Linked DNA regions of Oceanicoccus sp. KOV_DT_Chl. The protein of the gene in region 2 interacts with the protein of the main gene of each other region in a pairwise test. Links are inferred from orthologs where the notes say so. Each region holds a gene or a part of one and is shown on either strand. Other genes may lie near its edges. The genes, in order: gyrA and gyrB.

What was found.
Region 1: the proteins of gyrB (region 2) and gyrA interact in binary tests that used the Escherichia coli proteins (3 or more experiments, as listed by UniProt). The link is inferred for Oceanicoccus sp. KOV_DT_Chl from one-to-one orthologs.

What each region holds. Positions count from the first base shown.
Region 1 is NZ_FQLF01000001.1:431,653-441,872, forward strand. The notes cover bases 2,762-5,948. They hold gyrA (DNA gyrase subunit A), read left to right. Parts: upstream 2,762-3,078; coding sequence 3,079-5,748; downstream 5,749-5,948. Other genes in these bases: serC (3-phosphoserine/phosphohydroxythreonine transaminase), read left to right, coding at 5,814-5,948. Outside these bases: UNITIG_RS01975 (HAD-IA family hydrolase), read right to left, coding at 1-652; UNITIG_RS01985 (TRZ/ATZ family hydrolase), read right to left, coding at 1,389-2,738; more of serC, read left to right, coding at 5,949-6,890; pheA (prephenate dehydratase), read left to right, coding at 6,946-8,058; UNITIG_RS02005 (hypothetical protein), read left to right, coding at 8,139-8,630; UNITIG_RS02010 (SDR family NAD(P)-dependent oxidoreductase), read right to left, coding at 8,760-9,512; UNITIG_RS02015 (hypothetical protein), read right to left, coding at 9,547-10,017; ferredoxin FdxA, read right to left, coding at 10,134-10,220. UniProt on the Escherichia coli protein: A type II topoisomerase that negatively supercoils closed circular double-stranded (ds) DNA in an ATP-dependent manner to maintain chromosomes in an underwound state.
Region 2 is NZ_FQLF01000002.1:1,811,926-1,820,661, reverse strand. What follows is about bases 5,720-8,736. They hold gyrB (DNA topoisomerase (ATP-hydrolyzing) subunit B), read right to left. Parts: upstream 8,426-8,736; coding sequence 6,014-8,425; downstream 5,720-6,013. Other genes in these bases: recF (DNA replication/repair protein RecF), read right to left, coding at 8,480-8,736; UNITIG_RS12345 (hypothetical protein), read left to right, coding at 5,720-5,852. Also shown: UNITIG_RS12380 (multiubiquitin domain-containing protein), read left to right, coding at 219-488; UNITIG_RS12370 (hypothetical protein), read left to right, coding at 1,160-1,660; UNITIG_RS25605 (DUF6527 family protein), read left to right, coding at 1,650-2,042; UNITIG_RS12360 (histidine phosphatase family protein), read right to left, coding at 2,268-2,777; UNITIG_RS12355 (nucleotidyltransferase domain-containing protein), read right to left, coding at 2,777-3,754; UNITIG_RS12350 (HD domain-containing protein), read right to left, coding at 3,795-4,796; more of UNITIG_RS12345, read left to right, coding at 5,334-5,719. UniProt on the Escherichia coli protein: DNA gyrase negatively supercoils closed circular double-stranded DNA in an ATP-dependent manner to maintain chromosomes in an underwound state.

The DNA.
Region 1 (10,220 bases), on a different replicon or contig from region 2:
TTAATACCGCCATGATTTCATTGGCGTGATCGACATAAAAGTCGGCCTGCCAACTATCGGCAGGGTCGTGTGCTTCGATGTAGCCATAGTTGACCGCGAGCGTTTTCATTGCGGCATTTTTGCCTGCTTCTATATCTCTGCGGTGGTCACCTAAATACAGTGTGCGGGTAGGCGCACATTGAATTTGTTGGCAGGCTAGTAGCATGGGCTCCGGGTCGGGCTTAGTGCGGCTGACATCATCGGGGCAAACCAGAGATGCACAACGCTCGTTTAATTTCAGTGCTGCTAAAATGGGTTCGGCATAGCGGCGTGGTTTATTGGTGACAATACCCCAGGGGAGTTTTTGTTGTTCCAGATGATCTAACAGTTCTTTCATGCCAGGGAATAAACAAGTATCCACAGCCAGATGTTGTTCATACAGATCAAGTAACTCTTGCCTGCGTGCTTCAAAATGGTGATCACCTTCTTTAAGTTTTAACGCCAGCGTGACTAGGGCGCGAGCGCCATGAGAAACCGTTGCACGAATATCTGCATAAGCGAGGGGTGGTTGATCGTGGCGCTGCCGGAGTTGGTTAACTGCTACCGCAAAATCCGGTGCGGTATCAATCAAAGTGCCGTCGAGATCGAACAGAACTGCTTCCAGTGGAATCATATTAAAGCCGGTCGCTGGGCGTGAACCAGGTAATTCACATCGACATCATTGTCATTCAGTTTGTAGTGTTTTGTCAGTGGGTTGTACGTCATACCCGTCATATGTTGCAGTTGCAGGCCGGTAGCGCGCAACCAGTGTGCTAGTTCGGAAGGCTTAATAAATTTATCGTAATCGTGAGTGCCTTTGGGGAGTAGCTTTAATACATATTCAGCGCCAACAATGCTCAGTAAATACGATTTGGGGTTACGGTTAATAGTGGAGAAATACAGGTGGCCGCCGGGTTTGACAAGCTCGGCACAAGCTTGAATAACGGAGCCTGGATCGGGTACGTGTTCTAGCATTTCCAGACAAGTGACAATGTCGTACTGTCCGGCTTCTTTGCAGGCTAGCTCTTCTGCGGTGCACTGCCGGTAATTGACCGATACACCTGACTCAAGCTGATGTAGCTTAGCCACCGATAGCGGTGCTTCCCCATATCGATACCACTAACGATAGCGCCACGTTGCGCCATGGCCTCGGATAAAATACCGCCGCCGCAGCCTACGTCCAGTAATTTACTACCGGCGACAGGTGAGTGCAGGTCAATAAAATTGGCCCGCAAGGGGTTGATATCATGTAGCGGTTTAAACTCGCTATTTAGATCCCACCAGCGGCTGGCAAGTGCTTCAAATTTGGCTATTTCAGCTTGATCGACATTGGCTGCGGTCACAGTATTTTCCCGTTTATTGGCTTGAGGTCAGTGTTTGGGGCTAGTGATTTTATCACGCCATTGTTGCGCTTTAGCTTTTATTTCCCGGATATCAAGATGTGCCAACTGGCGATCGGCCATCACCTGCTGGCCATTAATCCAGCTATGGGTGACATGCTGCGCGCAGGCGGTATAGACCAATTGTGATACGGGTTGATATATCGGTTGTTGCTCCAGTTGGCTGAAGTCGATGGCGATAATGTCGGCTTGCTTACCTACTTCCAGTGAGCCGAGTTTGTGTTCCAGTGACATTGCCTTGGCGCCATTCAGTGTTGCTGCTTCCAATGCTTGCCAATCACCCAGGGCGGAGGCATCACCAGTGGCGACTTTGGCGAGTAGTGCTGCGGTTTGTAACTCGGCAAACATATCCAGGCTGTTATTGCTGGCAGCGCCATCGGTTCCAAGGGCGACATTAATGCCTTCAGCTTGCAAGGTTTGCACGGGACAAAAGCCGCTGGCCAGTTTCATATTGGATTGCGGGCAGTGGATAACATGGGCGCCGCTTTGTTTGACCAGCTCGATATCGTCGGCATTGAGTGCGGTCATATGGACTAATTGCGTTTTCGGGCTAAGCACCCCCAACGCATTGAGTCGCGCCAGTGGTCGTTGGCCCAGTTGTGCAACTTCATCATCCACTTCTTTTTGCGTCTCATGGACGTGGATATGAATATTGATATCCAGTTCCGCTGCCAGCATCGCTACTTTTTGTAAAGCTTCATCGCTTACGGTGTAGGGGGCGTGGGGGCCAAAGACTACGTTGACCAGATCGCTGTGCTTAAAGTCATCCCTTACTGCCAGACCTTTGCGAATGTAATCGTCCGGGTCCTGTCCCCAAATAGTAGGGAAGTTGAATACCGGGAAGGTGATTTGCGCGCGCATACCGGCATCACTGGCTACTTTGGCGACCACATTGGGAAAGAAATACATATCGCTAAATGTGGTGGTACCCGAGCGTAACATTTCCGCTACCGCCAGTTGGGTGCCGTCGCGAACAAATTCCTCATCCACCCACTGACCTTCAGCAGGCCAGATATGTTGTTCTAACCATTGTTGCAAAGGGGTGTCGTCAGCCATGCCGCGAAATAGGCTCATGGCGGCGTGACCATGGGCATTGATTAGGCCGGGGCAAAGCACATGTTGGGGCAAATCAATACCGTATTGCGCATCAAATCGTTGCAGCGCTTGCTCGGTCGGCAAGATGGCGACAATCTCTCCATTGTGAATAGCAATAGAGTGATTTTTGAGTACGGTTTGTGCTGGTCGAATTGGAATTATCCAGCCGGCGCTGATTAAAGTATCAATGGTTGCTGGCAATGTGTTGCTTGCTGAATCAGTCATAAGGTGGTTTTTTATCGCTGTTTTTTCAGTGCCCGCGAGTATAACGGGATTTTGTCAGAAATGCTTTTAAATAGCCGCTGAAAAAAGCGCGAAAAGGCGCTTTTTATCGGCTTTACAGCTGTCGGTATCACATTGATTTATGGTATGATTTTGCGCTTATAACGGCTGCTTGTTGGCGGTTTTTTGAGCGTTATAAATGGCTACAAAAATCATCTGGGTTGAGATGGCTGGCGGGGCTTTTTGGAACGGATAAAACACCTTGTTTTGCCGTGGTAGATTGGGCGCTTAAGCCGATAATATAAGTAATACAAAGCTAAAATAATCAGGAATTGCATTTCATATGGCTGAATCAAGCAACATCGCAAGTAACGAAATCCTGCCGGTAAATATCGAAGACGAACTGAAAAAATCCTACCTTGATTACTCCATGAGTGTCATCGTCGGGCGTGCTTTGCCAGATGTTCGGGATGGATTAAAGCCAGTTCACCGTCGAGTGTTATTTGCCATGAGCGAATTAAACAACGACTGGAACAAAGGCTATAAAAAATCTGCCCGTGTGGTGGGTGATGTTATCGGTAAATACCATCCGCACGGTGATTCGGCGGTATATGAAACTATCGTACGGATGGCGCAGCCATTTTCACTGCGTTATATGCTGGTTGATGGTCAGGGTAACTTCGGTTCCATCGATGGCGACTCTGCCGCGGCGATGCGTTACACCGAAATCCGGATGCGTAAAATTGCCCACGAAATTCTTGCGGATTTGGATAAAGAAACTGTCGACTGGGTGCCTAACTATGACGGTACCGAGCAAATTCCAGCCGTTATGCCGACTAAAGTCCCCAACCTGTTAATCAATGGTTCCTCGGGTATAGCGGTGGGGATGGCGACCAATATTCCGCCGCACAATTTGAATGAAGTGGTAACCGCCTGTTTGGCTTTGATTGATAACCCCGATACCACTATCGAAGAGTTAATGTCTTATATTCCTGGTCCTGATTTCCCTACAGCGGCAATCATTAATGGTCGTGCTGGGATTCTGCAGGCTTATCGCACTGGTAAAGGTCGTATTTATATCCGCGCCCGTGCCGAAGTCATCAGCAATGAAAAAACCAATAAAGACACTATTATCATTCACGAGTTACCGTATCAGGTAAACAAAGCGCGCTTGATTGAAAAAATCGCTGATTTGGTAAAAGAGAAAAAGATCGAAGGTATTTCAGAACTGCGTGACGAGTCTGATAAAGACGGTATGCGCGTCGTGATTGAAATGAAACGCGGTGAAATGGGTGATGTCTGCCTGAATAACCTTTACGCGCAAACCCAGTTAGAAAATGTATTCGGTATTAATATTGTGGCGCTGGTTGACGGCCAACCAAAATTATTAAATCTGAAACAATTATTAGAATATTTCATCCTGCACCGTCGCGAAGTGGTCACGCGACGTACCGTGTACTTGTTAAGAAAAGCCCGCGAACGCGGTCATATTCTGGAAGGTCTTGCAGTTGCGATTTCCAATATCGATGAAATGATCGAGCTGATCAAAGCCTCTGACACTACAGCTGAGGCGAAAGATAAATTATCTGCCAGAGCATGGGCCCCTGGCGAAGTCATGGGTATGCTGGAGCGCATTGGCGACAGCGATTTGAAAACCGCCGCTTCCCGTCCTGAAGATTTACCCGCAGGTTTTGGTTTTATCGATGGCCAATACTTTTTATCGCCAGCACAAGTGCAAGCTATTCTCGATATGCGCTTGCAAAAACTGACTGGCCTTGAACATGAAAAACTGCTGAAAGAGTATCAGGAAAAGTTAGACGAAATTGCTGAGTATTTAGCTATTTTGGGTGATTCATTAAAGTTGATGGCCATCATTCGCGAAGAGCTGGCTGCTATCGTGGCCGAGTATGGCGATGAGCGTCGTACTGAAATTATTGAATCGCTGCGTGATTTAACTGAAGAAGATTTGATCACTGAAGAAGACCGTGTGGTAACCATTTCTCATGGCGGTTACGCCAAAACCCAGGCCTTGAGTGATTATCAGGCGCAGCGTCGCGGTGGTATGGGACGATCTGCGACCGCAGTAAAAGACGAAGATTATGTTGAACATCTGGTCATTGCCAGCACCCACGATACCATTTTGTGTTTCTCCAATGTGGGTAAAGTGTATTGGTTAAAAGTATTCCATATTCCTTTAGCGGGTCGTAATGCGCGTGGTCGTCCAATGGTTAATTTATTACCTCTGGATGAAGGCGAGCGCATCACGTCTATTATGCCAGTCAATGAATACACCGAAGGTCACTATATCTTTATGGCGACTGCCAACGGCACCGTGAAGAAAACCGCATTAACGGATTTTGCGCGCCAGCGCAGTGTTGGTTTGCGGGCATTGGAGCTGGAAGAGGGCGATGTGCTGATTGGTACAGAAGTGACTACCGGTGATTGTGACGTTATGTTGTTTAGTACTGCGGGTAAAGCGGTGCGCTTTAATGAGAACGATGTGCGTGCAATGGGTCGTACCGCAAAAGGTGTTCGCGGTATTCGCATGGACGAAGGCCATAAAATGATTTCTTTGCTGGTGCCTAAAGAGGGTGGCCGGATGTTGTCCGTATCGGAAAATGGCTATGGCAAACGCACCGAGTTCACGGAGTTTGCAACCAAGGGACGTGGTAATAAAGGCATGATCTTTATGCAGGCTTCCGATCGCAATGGTGCCATTGTCGGTGCGGTACAAGTGTTCGATGGCGATGAGCTTATGATGATCTCTGATCAGGGCACTATGGTGCGTACCCGCACTGATGAAATTTCGGTCTTAGGTCGTAACACTCAAGGTGTTCGTGTGATTCGCTTGAAAGAAGGTGAGCATGTGGTGGGCGTTGAGCGTATCGAAGAGCCCGATGAAGTGGTCGCGATCGATGCAGCCCCCGCAAGCGTGGTTGATGATGCGGCTGCGATGATTGAAGCAAGTGTCGATGATGCAGGTGATGAGTCGCCTGCAGATACAGAAGAGTAATAGATTAATCGTCCGGCGTTAATATTTTAACGCCGGGCTCGTTTTTATTGTTGAGGTTTTATTAGATGTCCCGTAAATATAATTTTTGTGCTGGTCCTGCGTCATTACCTGAAGCGGTGTTACAGCAAGCCGCTGCCGAACTGGTTGATTTTCAGGGTGCCGGTTTGTCGGTGATGGAAATGAGCCACCGCTCAGCAGAAGTCGTCGCTATTGCCAATAAAGCGGAAGCGGATTTTCGTGAGCTGCTGAATATTTCTGATGATTACGCGGTATTGTTTTTACAGGGCGGCGCCAGCACCCAGTTTGCTTCCGTACCATTAAATTTGCTGGGCGATAAAAGCTCTGCTGATTATGTGAATACCGGTCAGTGGTCGAAAAAAGCGATTAAAGAAGGCAAGCGTTTTGCTGATGTTAATGTTGTTGCCAGCTCCGAGGATACTAATTTCACCACTATCCCCGCTGTTGATAGCTGGCAGTTAGATAAAAATGCCGCCTACCTGCATTACACGCCAAATGAAACCATCGGTGGGGTTGAGTTTTTGTGGACACCGCAAGTCGATGTGCCCTTAGTAGCGGATATGTCGTCAACAATTTTATCTCGTCCGGTTGATGTTAATCAGTTTGGGTTGATCTACGCCGGTGCACAAAAAAATATCGGCCCAGCCGGTTTGACCATGGTTATTGTACGCAAGGATTTATTGGGTAAAGCCAGCGCACATTGTCCAACCATGCTCGATTATCAGGTCGCTGCGGAAAATGATTCCATGTATAACACGCCGCCAACCTACTCAATGTATTTGGCCGGATTGGTGTTTCAGTGGTTAAAGGATCAAGGCGGCTTAACAGCGATTGAAGCGTTGAACCGTCGTAAAGCCGAAAAGCTTTATGGCTTTATTGATGCCAGCGCGTTTTATGCAAACCCGGTTGAGGTGGCCAGTCGTTCGTGGATGAATATCCCTTTCACTTTGGCTAACACCGACTTGGAAAAACAGTTTTTAGCTGAGTCAGAAGCTGCTGGTTTACTTAATCTAAAAGGGCACCGCAGTGTCGGTGGTATGCGTGCCAGTATTTATAACGCGGTACCGGAAGAGGCTGTCGATGCGTTGATTGCGTTTATGAAAGACTTTGAAGCTCGGGCATAATTTTATTAATTTCAATAGCTATTAATTTAAACCCAGACAGGGCGGCTGAACGGTAATGTCAGACAACAAGGATCTAGAACAACTGCGCCAGGAAATCGATTCAATCGATACGCAGATACATCAGTTAATCAATCAGCGAGCAGGCTGTGCCGAGCGGGTGGCGCAAACTAAACTGAAAGAGTTTGCTGATAACGGTAACGCCGATGTATCAAAGGTGTTGTTCTATCGCCCCGAGCGTGAAGCACAAGTATTGCAAAAAGTGATTGATCGCAATCAAGGGCCGTTGGATGGCAAGACGGTAGCGCGTATTTTTCGTGAAATCATGTCGGCTTGTCTGGCCTTGGAAAAGCCCATGGAAGTGGCTTATTTTGGCCCTGAAGGGACATTCACCCAAGCGGCAACGATAAAGCATTTTGGGCAGGCAGTGGTGAGCTTACCGCAGCCCAGTATTGCTAATGTTTTTGATCAAGTAGAATCAGGTCAGTGTCACTATGGTGTCGTGCCAGTTGAAAACTCCACCGAAGGTATGGTGAGTCACACGCTGGATAACTTCATGGATTCACCACTGAAAATTTGTGGTGAAGTAGAATTGCGCATCCAGTTACATTTATTAGCTAACGCCACTGCAAGCTCCGATACGATCACGTCTATTTGTGCCCATCAGCAGGCACTGGCGCAGGCGCGTAACTGGCTGGAAAATAACTGGCCGGGTATTGAACTGGTGGCGGTTGCCAGCAATGCAGAAGCCGCTCGCATGGCCAGAGATGATTCATCTATTGCTGCGGTAGCAGGTGATATTGCTGCCGAGCAATATGGTTTGATGAAATTAGCCAGCAGCATTGAAGACTACGCTAATAATACCACCCGTTTTTTAATTATTGGTCAGCAGGATACGCCTCCCAGTGGCAGTGATAAAACCTCCTTGATTGTTGAGGTCAGCAATAAACCTGGCGCATTATTAAAACTGTTAGAGCCGTTTCATACTGCTGGAGTGAGTTTGACCCGTATCGATACGCGGCCTTCGCGTAGAGATACATGGGCTTATGTGTTTTTTATTGAGTTCGAAGGTCATCAGCACGATGAAAAAGTCAGTAGCATCTTGTCTGATTTATCTGACCATTCCAGAATGTTGAAAATCCTTGGGTCCTATCCCAAAGCCGTTTTATAAGTAGCCTGTCTTTTGTATAGGGGGCTGGCAGAGTACGTGCCAGCGTAATTAAACCGTTATTGATTAGTTGTTAAATCGATATGAGTTTAAAAATAAAATTTATTTTTATCGGTGTCGCCGTGTTGCTGGTTATTAATGCCACTGCGGTGGGCTATTTTTATTTCTATCTACCGATGGTGATTGCATCAGCGCAAGACACCGAAAGTGTGCTTGCTGAAACAGACGTATCAGCCAGTGCTGACGTTATGGATACCGAAGATTATATCGATGTGGCTGCTGATGGTTTTAGTGATGATTACTATATGGTGCATTTTAACTACGGCGATGCTGTCGATTTATGTATGAACGAAGCGCGTTCACGCAATAGTAATTTGATTCAGTTAGTGGTGAATGAACACTCCACGCGTTTTAATACTAATGCCAAGATGTATTTGGTAACGTTAGAAAGCTATGTCGGTACCCCGATGCTTTATGATGAAAAAAAGCATACCTGTGATGTGGATCCAAAAGTGCAGGGCGTAACATTCTATAAAGAAATTATTCGCCGCAAAGCGGTGAGGCCTGTGCCTTAGTTTTTTTGTAGGAGCAGGATTAAAAGCCCAAAGCCCAAAGCCCAAAGCATCATAGATAGACTTATGTCACCCCCGACTTGATTTAATATTTTGAGTCATCCCCGATCAGGTCGGGAATGACGAATTGGTTTAACCAATCGTTTTCCCCTGATCCGCCATATACACTGACCCGTGAATGGCTTTGGCATCATCTGATGCGATGAAGGCTATCACTGCAGCAATATCTTCTGCTTCTGACATGCCGCGTACGCCGGCGGTGCGCATAATCAAATCGAAGTCTGCATTTTCAGGCATGCCGACTTTGGCAATCTGCGGCGTGTTGGTGCCGCCAGGGCAAACGGCATTGATGCGAATGTTTTGGTTTATAAATTCCAGTGCCAGTGCTTTAGTAAGGCCGATGATACCGTGCTTGGCGCTACAGTAGGTGGCGGAATACGCTTGCCCTTGTACGCTGGCGAGTGAACCGATGTTGACGATATTACCGCCGGTTTCTAACAGTTGCGGTATGGCGGCCTGACTGAGATAAAAAGCACTGCCGAGGTTGACCGCTAAATCCTGCAGCCACAATTCATCTGTCACTTCATGCAGGGCGCGAAATACATGTCCGCCTGCGCAGTTGATCAGTACATCCAAACGTCCATAGTGCTCGATGCACTGTGCAACGACATCGCGACAATTGTGCGCCACGCTAATATCTGCTGGTTGCATAGAAGCCACGCCATCAGATTGCTCGATGGCCTGTTGGGTGATGGCGAGGTCATCGATGTTGCGTCCCACGCCAAAAATTTTAGCGCCTTCGCTGGCGAGCCGTTTGGCGGTGGCGGCACCGATACCGGAAGAGGCGCCAGTAATTAAAATAACTTTATTATCAAAACGTTGCATGACTGTACTCTCGGAAAGTTGGAGGTAATGGGTTTTATTCGGCGAGGCCCGCTTTGTTCCAGCGGCTAATCAATTGCTGGCTTTCGGTAATCGCAGAGTCACGAACGATGGCGGCCATTTCCATGGCGTCGCCCTCGACGCTGATATCACGCCAGGTTTTGGTGAGTAAGCTACCGTTGGACAGAGCTTCAAATTGCCAGTCTTCAATCATGCTGAAAAAACTCGCGGTTTTAATTTCCTGAGCGGATAGCGGGACTTGGCTAAAGGGGGCGGTGGTCACTTTAATTGATAATAAGATGCTACCTAAGTCATCTTCATCGACTGCAATTAATTCCAGCAGCGATACAACGGCAGTGTTGTAGCAGTAAATCGCCTGGCCGGGAGTAAAGGTACCGCAGCCAACGCCGCCGGGGAAATAATCCAGAATACGTTGTGGCGTCATTGCAAACGCAGCGCCTTGCTGGCAACTGATTTGTAATGCTAGCTGTTCCTGATGGGCGATCATGTGGCTGCTCGGTCATTGTTATTGTTAAGCCGCTTTATAAGGGATTACTTTCTTGCGGGCAATAAAAAAGGCGACTTAAACAGTCGCCTTTCTTAATGGTAATGTCAGTCGCCGTATTAGCGCTCCAGATGTTGTAATTTGTCTGGCTTGTTAGCCCAGTCTTCAGCATCTTCAGGGGGGGCTTTCATCTCAGTGATGTTTGG
Region 2 (8,736 bases):
CAACTGGAAAACTTATGGTTGCAGCCAACTATGGCTTAAAAGCATTTCGCTTCAAGGTAAATAAGAAGCGTAAACGCAAATAGCCTGAGTAGAAGATGGGTAGTCATTGTAGGTCTAAATAACCACTCATCTTCCTACTCCTAGGTGAGCAACTGCTCGCCAGCTTTACATTCAAATTCAATTAGTTAGCAAATTTTTTAATTTGTAGGAGGGACGTCATGTCCAAAGAAAATAAAGGCAAGCCAGATAAAAAGCTTGTAACGATCATAGTTGAAGCAACACCGCATGAAGTACCAAAGGGGCCTATCTCTTATGAGGAGATAGTAAAACTAGAGGTGCCATCTTTTACCCCTGACTCTCAAACCACTTACTCAGTGATTTATGAGCGCGGCCAGGGAAATAAGCCCGAAGGCACTCTATGTCCAGGTTCAACCGTTAAAGTAAAAGAGGGGATGGTGTTTCATGTTTCAGAAACTGGTCAGTCATAATGACGATTTAGGTAAAATTCTGGACAAAGGATATGCGGTAGCCATTGATTCAACGAATCACATGGTTATCCGCGAAATCCCTTATCTAGACAAGAATGGTGATTTAAAAAGTGGGCTATTGTTTCAAAGTTAAAATTTATTGATAAATTTCGCTTTGACCAACAAGACCACCAAATTTACTTCGCCGGGGAAATGCCTCACGGACTGAATGGAAAACCTCTACCCAATTTGGGTGGAGGTCCATTCAACATTACCTTAAGCGATGCTTGTACCGATGTCCAAGTCCAACGCTCTTTTTCTAATAAACCCAAAGCCACGGGAAAGTATAAGGATCATTTTCATAAAATAGAGACTTATGTGTCATTCATCTCTGGGCCCGCCATGCAGAAACTTAATGCAACGCCTTATACATACAATGCTTCTGAAGAGGCTTTGGATGATCCGGTTTTTAAGTTTAGAGACACTCTCACAAGTCGCTCTAATATTACGGATTTATCCCAAAAGTTTACTGAAGACGTCATTGCTGTTATTGGGTTAGGTGGTACAGGGGCTTATGTTCTCGATTTCATGGTTAAAACCCCGCTAAAGAAATACGTGGGTTTGATCATGACCATTATCATGTGCACAATGCTTACCGCTCTCCAGGTCAATTAAATGAGTCTGAGCTTGGTATGTTAAAAGCGGACGTATATCAGGGTCGTTATGAAAACTTCCGGAAAGGCTTAAACATCAAAAGCATTTGTATAGACGAATCTACTAAATCTGAACTTGAAGGAGTTACATTTGCCTTTGTTTGCGTAGATAACGGTGATGCTCGTTCGGAAATTTTCGATGTTTTAATAAATCTCAATATCCCGTTCATTGATGTAGGAATGGGGCTAAAACGCGACAAAGATGACGGCTTGAGCGGGATGGTCAGAACCACTCTTTTCCCTGAAGGACTATCCGATGAAGTTCGTAATAAAAGCTGGGCTACTGAGTCTGAAGACCCTGGAAATATGTACAAGTCGAATATTCAGATCGGTGAATTAAATGCTCTTAATGCCTGTCTTGCGGTATTTCGATTTAAGCAGTTACGGGGTTTCTACTGTTCTAATGGTGAATTCCTTAACACGATATTTAATATTCGCTCATCCAATTTGGTAAGAGAAGGCATTGAAGATGAAAGTTGAGTATGTGCATTACATGCCAAAAAACCTAGCAACTGGTGTACTTTATGTGTCAGAAGAGTTTCGTACCGCCGCACACCTTTGCGTATGTGGCTGCGGTTCTAAGGTACGCACACCATTAACGCCTACTGAGTGGCAGCTAAATGTTACTAATGGTCGTCCTACTCTCAGCCCTTCGGTAGGAAATTGGCAATTACCATGTAAGTCCCACTACATAATCAAAAACGGTGGTATTTTATGGGCTAACGAATGGTCCGATTCGCAAATTGAGCTAGGTAGAAAGCATGAGTCTGAAAAAAGAAAGTCGTACTATTCTGAGAATGATAGCTACTCTCGTAGTATCTTTGGTAGGGCCTGGAATTGGTTGAAGCAGGTTTTTAGATAGAGGTTCTACTACATGGCTCTCCACATAGAGGGCCATTATATGGGGCTGTTGATTTGCATTTAAAAGTGACCCCGCTTTTGCACAGATATATGAACCTGTGTATCAGCATGCGAGCAAACAATCCAGCAGCTCAAACGTTGGACCCTGGGTCAACATTCAATACAAATATATTGCCCTGTAGGGTCAATTTTGGGCGCAAATCAACAGTAATAGGTTTTAAACGGGCTAAATATATAATGTTACAAACTCTCCATTATCTGGTTTCACTAGAGCAGAGTTTATTTCATTTGGGTACAGTTCTTGAATTGCTGTAAATACTGCTGAATGGGATATTACTAGAGCGTTCTCTCTATCTATTTTTAAAAATGAAGAATTCACTCTCTCCATAAATATTTTTTTTGATTCTACGGAGCTTATCTCATTTAAAATAGATCTATCCTGTTTATTTTTTTCTTTTCCCTCAAGCTCTCCATATGACCTTTCTGCAAGCCCATCCAAAACAACTAGGTCTATATTTTTAGGGAAATTACTACGTAGAATATTTGCTGTTTCTAAAGCTCTTATCAAAGGACTGGAATAAATCACATCAATAGTTAGTTTTTCTAACTTATTCGCTACTTTCTCAACCTCTAATTTACCTATTTTGTTTAAAGGTAAATCTATAGACCCCATCCATCTTTTCTCTACATTATACTTTGTACTTCCATGTCGCAAAAAAACTATCTTTTTTTCCATTAAAATATTAAAGAGTGATGTATAGGGTGATTTACATCATAAGAATCTTTCATGCAGGTAGAGAGCTCCCATGAAAAATGTTGTCCCAAGTTTTTCAAGCTTGCAAACTCCGGAATATTTTCTCTATCTTCCTTTTCTACCCCTACTAACTTTTCTCTAATAGATGGATCTGAAACTTTCTCTAAAAACGTATCATAAATTTCAAATATCTTTTTTGGCTCTATACGACTTAATTTTTGTATTCTCTCTAGAGGCGTTAATTTTAGCAGCTCAGTTGTAGTTTTAAATTTTTCTACACTAGGTTTATAGCATGTTTCTGCAACAACCATAATCCCACTAAAATACAGTAACTTTCTTGAAAACCTTAATTTAATATTCCTTAAACCCCAGTTCTTATTATCTTCCGTTACCTTATATTCAAAATCTGTTGTTATAGTCCTATAATATCTAATAATATCGTTTAGGAAAAACTTAGCTAGCTGATGGCTTGGGGTATTATCTTTAATATACCGTTCAAGCAACAATCCCCTATACTCATCAAACTTCTTCTCATTAAATATATAAGAACCTTCCAATAGAAATAGCATTCTTCTAGTTAAGTGATGATTATCATCGTTTTCACCACCTATATTGCTAAGCAGCTCTTCTATACTTTGGCATGCTTCAGAACCAAAGGTTCCTGTGCTTCCAGTATCATTTGGAATATGTTTTTCGATGATCTTCTGAATGTTCTCTTTCTCAGAGTCTAAATCGGTTTGAGAAATAGAGTTATCATGAACTATAAATAGATCTATATCCGACTCATCTGACGCTTCTTTTCTCGCGTAAGATCCGGTGGATATAATAGAAAAATTATCTGAATAACTTGAGTTTTCTACTGCTTGTTCTATCTCGCTTCTTATTATCTCTAACTTCTTATTACTAAAAGAAATCCTTTTTTTGATAGATTCAAATCTATCAAAATCCGATTCACACATTAAGCCCCAAAACAAATATTATATATTTATTTGTATATTTTTATGATGCGTAGACAACTCTTTCCCTGTAATCTTCAAAACTATATTTTGATAGCTTTTTATCACAAACAAAACGCTCTGGATCCATTGATTGCTCATTTATAAAATAATCCCTTTCCATAATATCTACTTCATGGGGAATATGCTTAGAATAATTTAATGGGTTGAAATTCTTTAACTGCAAAAAGAGCATGGGATGTTTTTCCGCCCATTTTTCTTCATCACTCTCTATATCATTAGACGCAAATAGCTCTTTATTGTCTTCAAAATAATTCTGACTGATAATATCTGCAGCTAAGCCAGCTCCGCTCTGAATAAATGCACTGTATATCAAACCCTTTCTCTGCCAAAAAGTATCAAGCAGACTAAAGCGACCTCTTTCATTAGAAAGAAAAGATGCCTTAGCTATATCAATTGTACTCAACTGCGGATAACTGTAATGATAATTAGATGCTCTTATTATTCCGTCAATTGTGTCAATGTTAATTGGGCTAGAAAACAAATCCTCTCCATCTAAAGAAGACGCACCTCCAATCAGGCTGTTCACCTCTGAAGGGTCCACATTGTCTTTTAATATTTTATTTAAAGGCTTTCCCAGTTTAGATTTACCATTAACTAGTGACTTCCCATTTTCATGGTGGCACAGACTAAATGTCTCTGAAAACTTAGACTCTAAGCTGTGAGACAGTGGGGCGTGGCCGACATCATGAAGTAGTGCTGCAGTAACTAAGTGCTTTTCTAGCTCTCTAGAATATTTTCTTTCTTTTGAAATATATAAAGCTAATGCAGCAACACCCAGCGAATGACTATAGCGACTCCGTTGCGCTCTAACGCCTTCATCATCACTATATATGCCGCTTGTATAATCTATCGCGCCTAAAAAAGAGATATGTCTAAGTCGCTGAAAAGCATCAGTTGCTACTAACTTTGAATAAAATTCATCTTTTATAATAGCTTGAATATAAACGCTTTCGTTATTAAGTATTTTTTTCTGACTTTCCATAATTAATCCTTACTCAAATATTTAAGCTCTTTTAAAAGAACAGCTTTTGAGAACGATCTCCCCTAAATTATTAAACGCCTTAATAATATACGCGCACACAAAAACTTATGAACGGCAATATTTTCATAAGTTATAAACTGGTTAATGCTTTACCTGTATTTTTAAGTGTAGCTGCGAAAGTAACACGACTGTATAAAAAAACAGTATAAGGGTAAATTTACTTATTGTAAGAGCCAATATTGCCAAAAACTCTACAATAATCATAGGTTTATAATGTATAACTGTAGTTTAATTTTGATACTTTGAAAGCATTATCCTACATTTGGTAGTTAGTGATCACTCACCACACACTATGTACTAATTAATACCTATTACTTATCTAAAAACACCTTTTCCACATCCAAACTGGACTACACCCAGCATTTGTTAGACGCCTTCTAACGTCTCTGGCACTAATACTAAGTCCAATCATTATAATTCCAAAACATGTAGCCAGCTGTGATAACTAACTGTTGACCCGATTTTAATCATCCCACCATGCTGAATGTGGCTTGGGCATGGCAGCCAATAGCTCTTGCTAAGCTTCATGAAAAAGCAGAGATGGAGGCCGAGCAACGACGTATTGAGTGGGAGGAAGAAAAGCGTCAACGACGAATAAAGGAAGAGAAAGACAGGCGAACCAAGTCTTTATCCTACTGGGTAGATTCAACCTTACTGGCGACACAACCCACCTATAGACATATGCCTCCTGCTCAGCCAGGTTATCATGAAGTGGTTGGGCCGTTTATTCACCGTATTGGTGTTGAAAATGACTCTACAATAAAAATTACTGGGCAGAAGCTTTCAGCAAACAAGCCTAAGAAGCTTGATTATGCTGTGGTGGGTGACGCAACAACTATTCACGGGCTAGAAGCCCCTTATGATGAAGAGGCCACCGATGAAGTATTGAAGGTCGAAGTACTTAAAACAGGGGAAGATGTCATAAGCTTTTGGATAGCCAATGGAAATACAGATCAATTTAGTAATAAATCTATTGAAATGGCTACATTCGAATAGGTAGTTTTTGGTCGGATAAATCCTTTTACCCGACCATTTAACCATAATTAAAATATGGTTATTTTCAATAACTCATTGATTTTATTACTACTTTCCTAAAAATATTGATTCATTTTAGGTGAGAATTTTTCATTTCCCGTGAGAACCCACAACGACCGTTTTTAAATATCCAAATTAGCCACTTTCAGGGCATTTTCTTCAATAAACTCACGCCGCGGCTCAACTTGATCACCCATTAAACAAGTGAATATTTGATCAGCCGCAATGGCGTCTTCTATAGTCACAACTAACATCCGGCGGACTTCAGGGTCCATAGTGGTTTCCCAAAGTTGGTCTGGATTCATTTCACCCAGACCTTTATAGCGCTGGATGTTTAGGCCTTTCTCTGCTTGATCCATCAACCAGGTTAATGCCTGTTTAAATTCACTAACCTCTTCAACTTTATCGCCGCGTTGGACGTAAGCGCCTTCTTCTAACAATCCATTTAGCTTTAAACCCAAACCAACAATGGCCTTGTAGTCATTGGAAGAAAAGAAATCCTGATTAAATAAGTATTCAGTATCAACACCGTGAGAGGTGACGATAACCTGAGGCAAAAAATTATGCCGCTCGGGATCTTCCTTTACGCTCACCCGTGTAGCTTGTCCATTACCGCCAGCACCGAGTCTTGTTTGCAATTGCTGGCTCCACTGCTGTACAACAGCTTGATCGCGCAATTGCTCTACGGTTAGCTCTGGTAAGGACACCATTTGTTTCATTACATGATTAGGGTAGAGGCGTGACAAACGTTCGATTGTCGACATTACACTGCGATAATGGCTGACTAATTCTTCTAAAGATGCGCCACTAATACCTGGTGCATCGGCATTCACATGCAAGCTAGCATTTTCTAAAGCAGACTGCGTGAGGTATTGGTCTTTTCCTTCTTCGTCTTTTATATATTGATGCTGCTTTCCTTTAGCGATTTTATACAGCGGCGGTTGCGCAATAAAAATATGACCGCGCTCAATTAATTCTGGCATCTGCCTAAAGAAAAACGTTAGAAGCAGGGTGCGGATGTGAGAACCATCAACATCCGCATCCGTCATAATGATAATGCTGTGGTATCGCAACTTATCGATATTGAATTCTGATTTTCCTATACCGCAACCTAACGCCGTCACTATGGTGCCAACTTCTTGCGACGAAAGCATTTTATCAAAGCGTGCTTTTTCTACATTCAGGATTTTACCTTTAAGCGGCAGGATGGCCTGCGTACGACGATCACGCCCCTGTTTAGCCGAACCACCAGCAGAGTCTCCCTCCACCAGATAAACCTCACTATGTGCAGGGTCTTTTTCCTGACAATCAGCCAATTTACCCGGCAGCCCAGCAATATCCAAGGCGCCTTTTCGGCGCGTCATTTCACGGGCTTTTCGAGCAGCTTCACGAGCCCTGGCCGCATCCAGCATCTTGGTAACGACTAATTTAGCTTCATTGGGGTTTTCAATCAGATAATCACCAAAAGCCTGGTTCATTGCCTGTTCAACGGCCGTTTTAACTTCAGAGGAAACCAGCTTATCTTTAGTTTGTGAAGAAAACTTGGGATCAGGCACTTTTACTGAGATAACCGCCGTTAGGCCTTCACGTGCATCATCACCACTGGTAGACACTTTTGCTTTCTTGGCAAACCCTTCGCGCTCAATATAGCCATTCAAGCTTCTGGTCAAAGATGCACGGAAACCGGCTAAGTGAGTACCCCCATCACGTTGAGGAATATTATTGGTATAACAATGGATACTTTCCTGATATCCATCATTCCATTGAAATGCGACTTCCACACCAACACCATCTTCAGTCATGGTATTGAAGTGAAACTGCTTATTAATCATAGTCTTATTGGTGTTTAGGTACTCTATAAATGCACTGAGCCCACCTTCATAGATAAAATCTTCAGACTTTCCACTACGCTCATCCTTCAGCTCAATGTGGACACCAGAGTTCAAAAACGCCAACTCTCGCAAGCGCTTAGCTAACTGATCAAAGTGAAATTCAATATTGGTAAAGGTCGCCGATGATGGCTTAAAACGAATCTCTGTACCCGTTACTGCTGAATCACCCACAATAGCCAGTGGCTGCTGGGGCACGCCATGCTTGTATATCTGCTCAAAGATTTTACCGCCGCGCCTGATGGTCAGCTTTAATTCTTCCGACAGTGCATTAACTACTGAAACACCAACACCATGCAAACCACCGGATACCTTGTAGGTGTTGTCATCGAACTTACCGCCTGCGTGCAATACCGTCATTATAACTTCAGCAGCAGACACCCCTTCTTCGTGCATTTCCGTTGGAATTCCACGGCCATCATCTGACACACTAACCGACTCATCAGGGTGAATAACCACTTTTATTTTGGAGCAATGACCTGCCAGCGCCTCATCTATTGAGTTATCTACCACCTCAAACACCATATGGTGTAGACCGGTACCATCATCGGTATCACCAATATACATGCCTGGACGTTTACGCACCGCGTCCAACCCTTTTAAAACTTTGATACTGGACGAATCGTAACTATGTTCTTCGCTCATTAGTAAACCCATTGCTAGTGTTTAAACTTATTCTTGCCGCTTTAGCAGCATTCATTATGGAGCCGGTGCAAAACCGCCAGCCACAACCTCTGAAATCTTACCTTGTTCCACGTGGAACATTGATATTGACGTGTCATCACCCCAACAACCAACCAAGTCGTTATGATCAACACAGGTTACAAAAACCTGGCACTGTAATTCTTCAAACAGCCCACACAGCGCCTTTCTATGTCGGAAATCCAGCTCTGCAGGCAAATCATCCACCAGAAACACGCAGGACTTCCCGGTTAACTGCGACAGCAAATACCCTT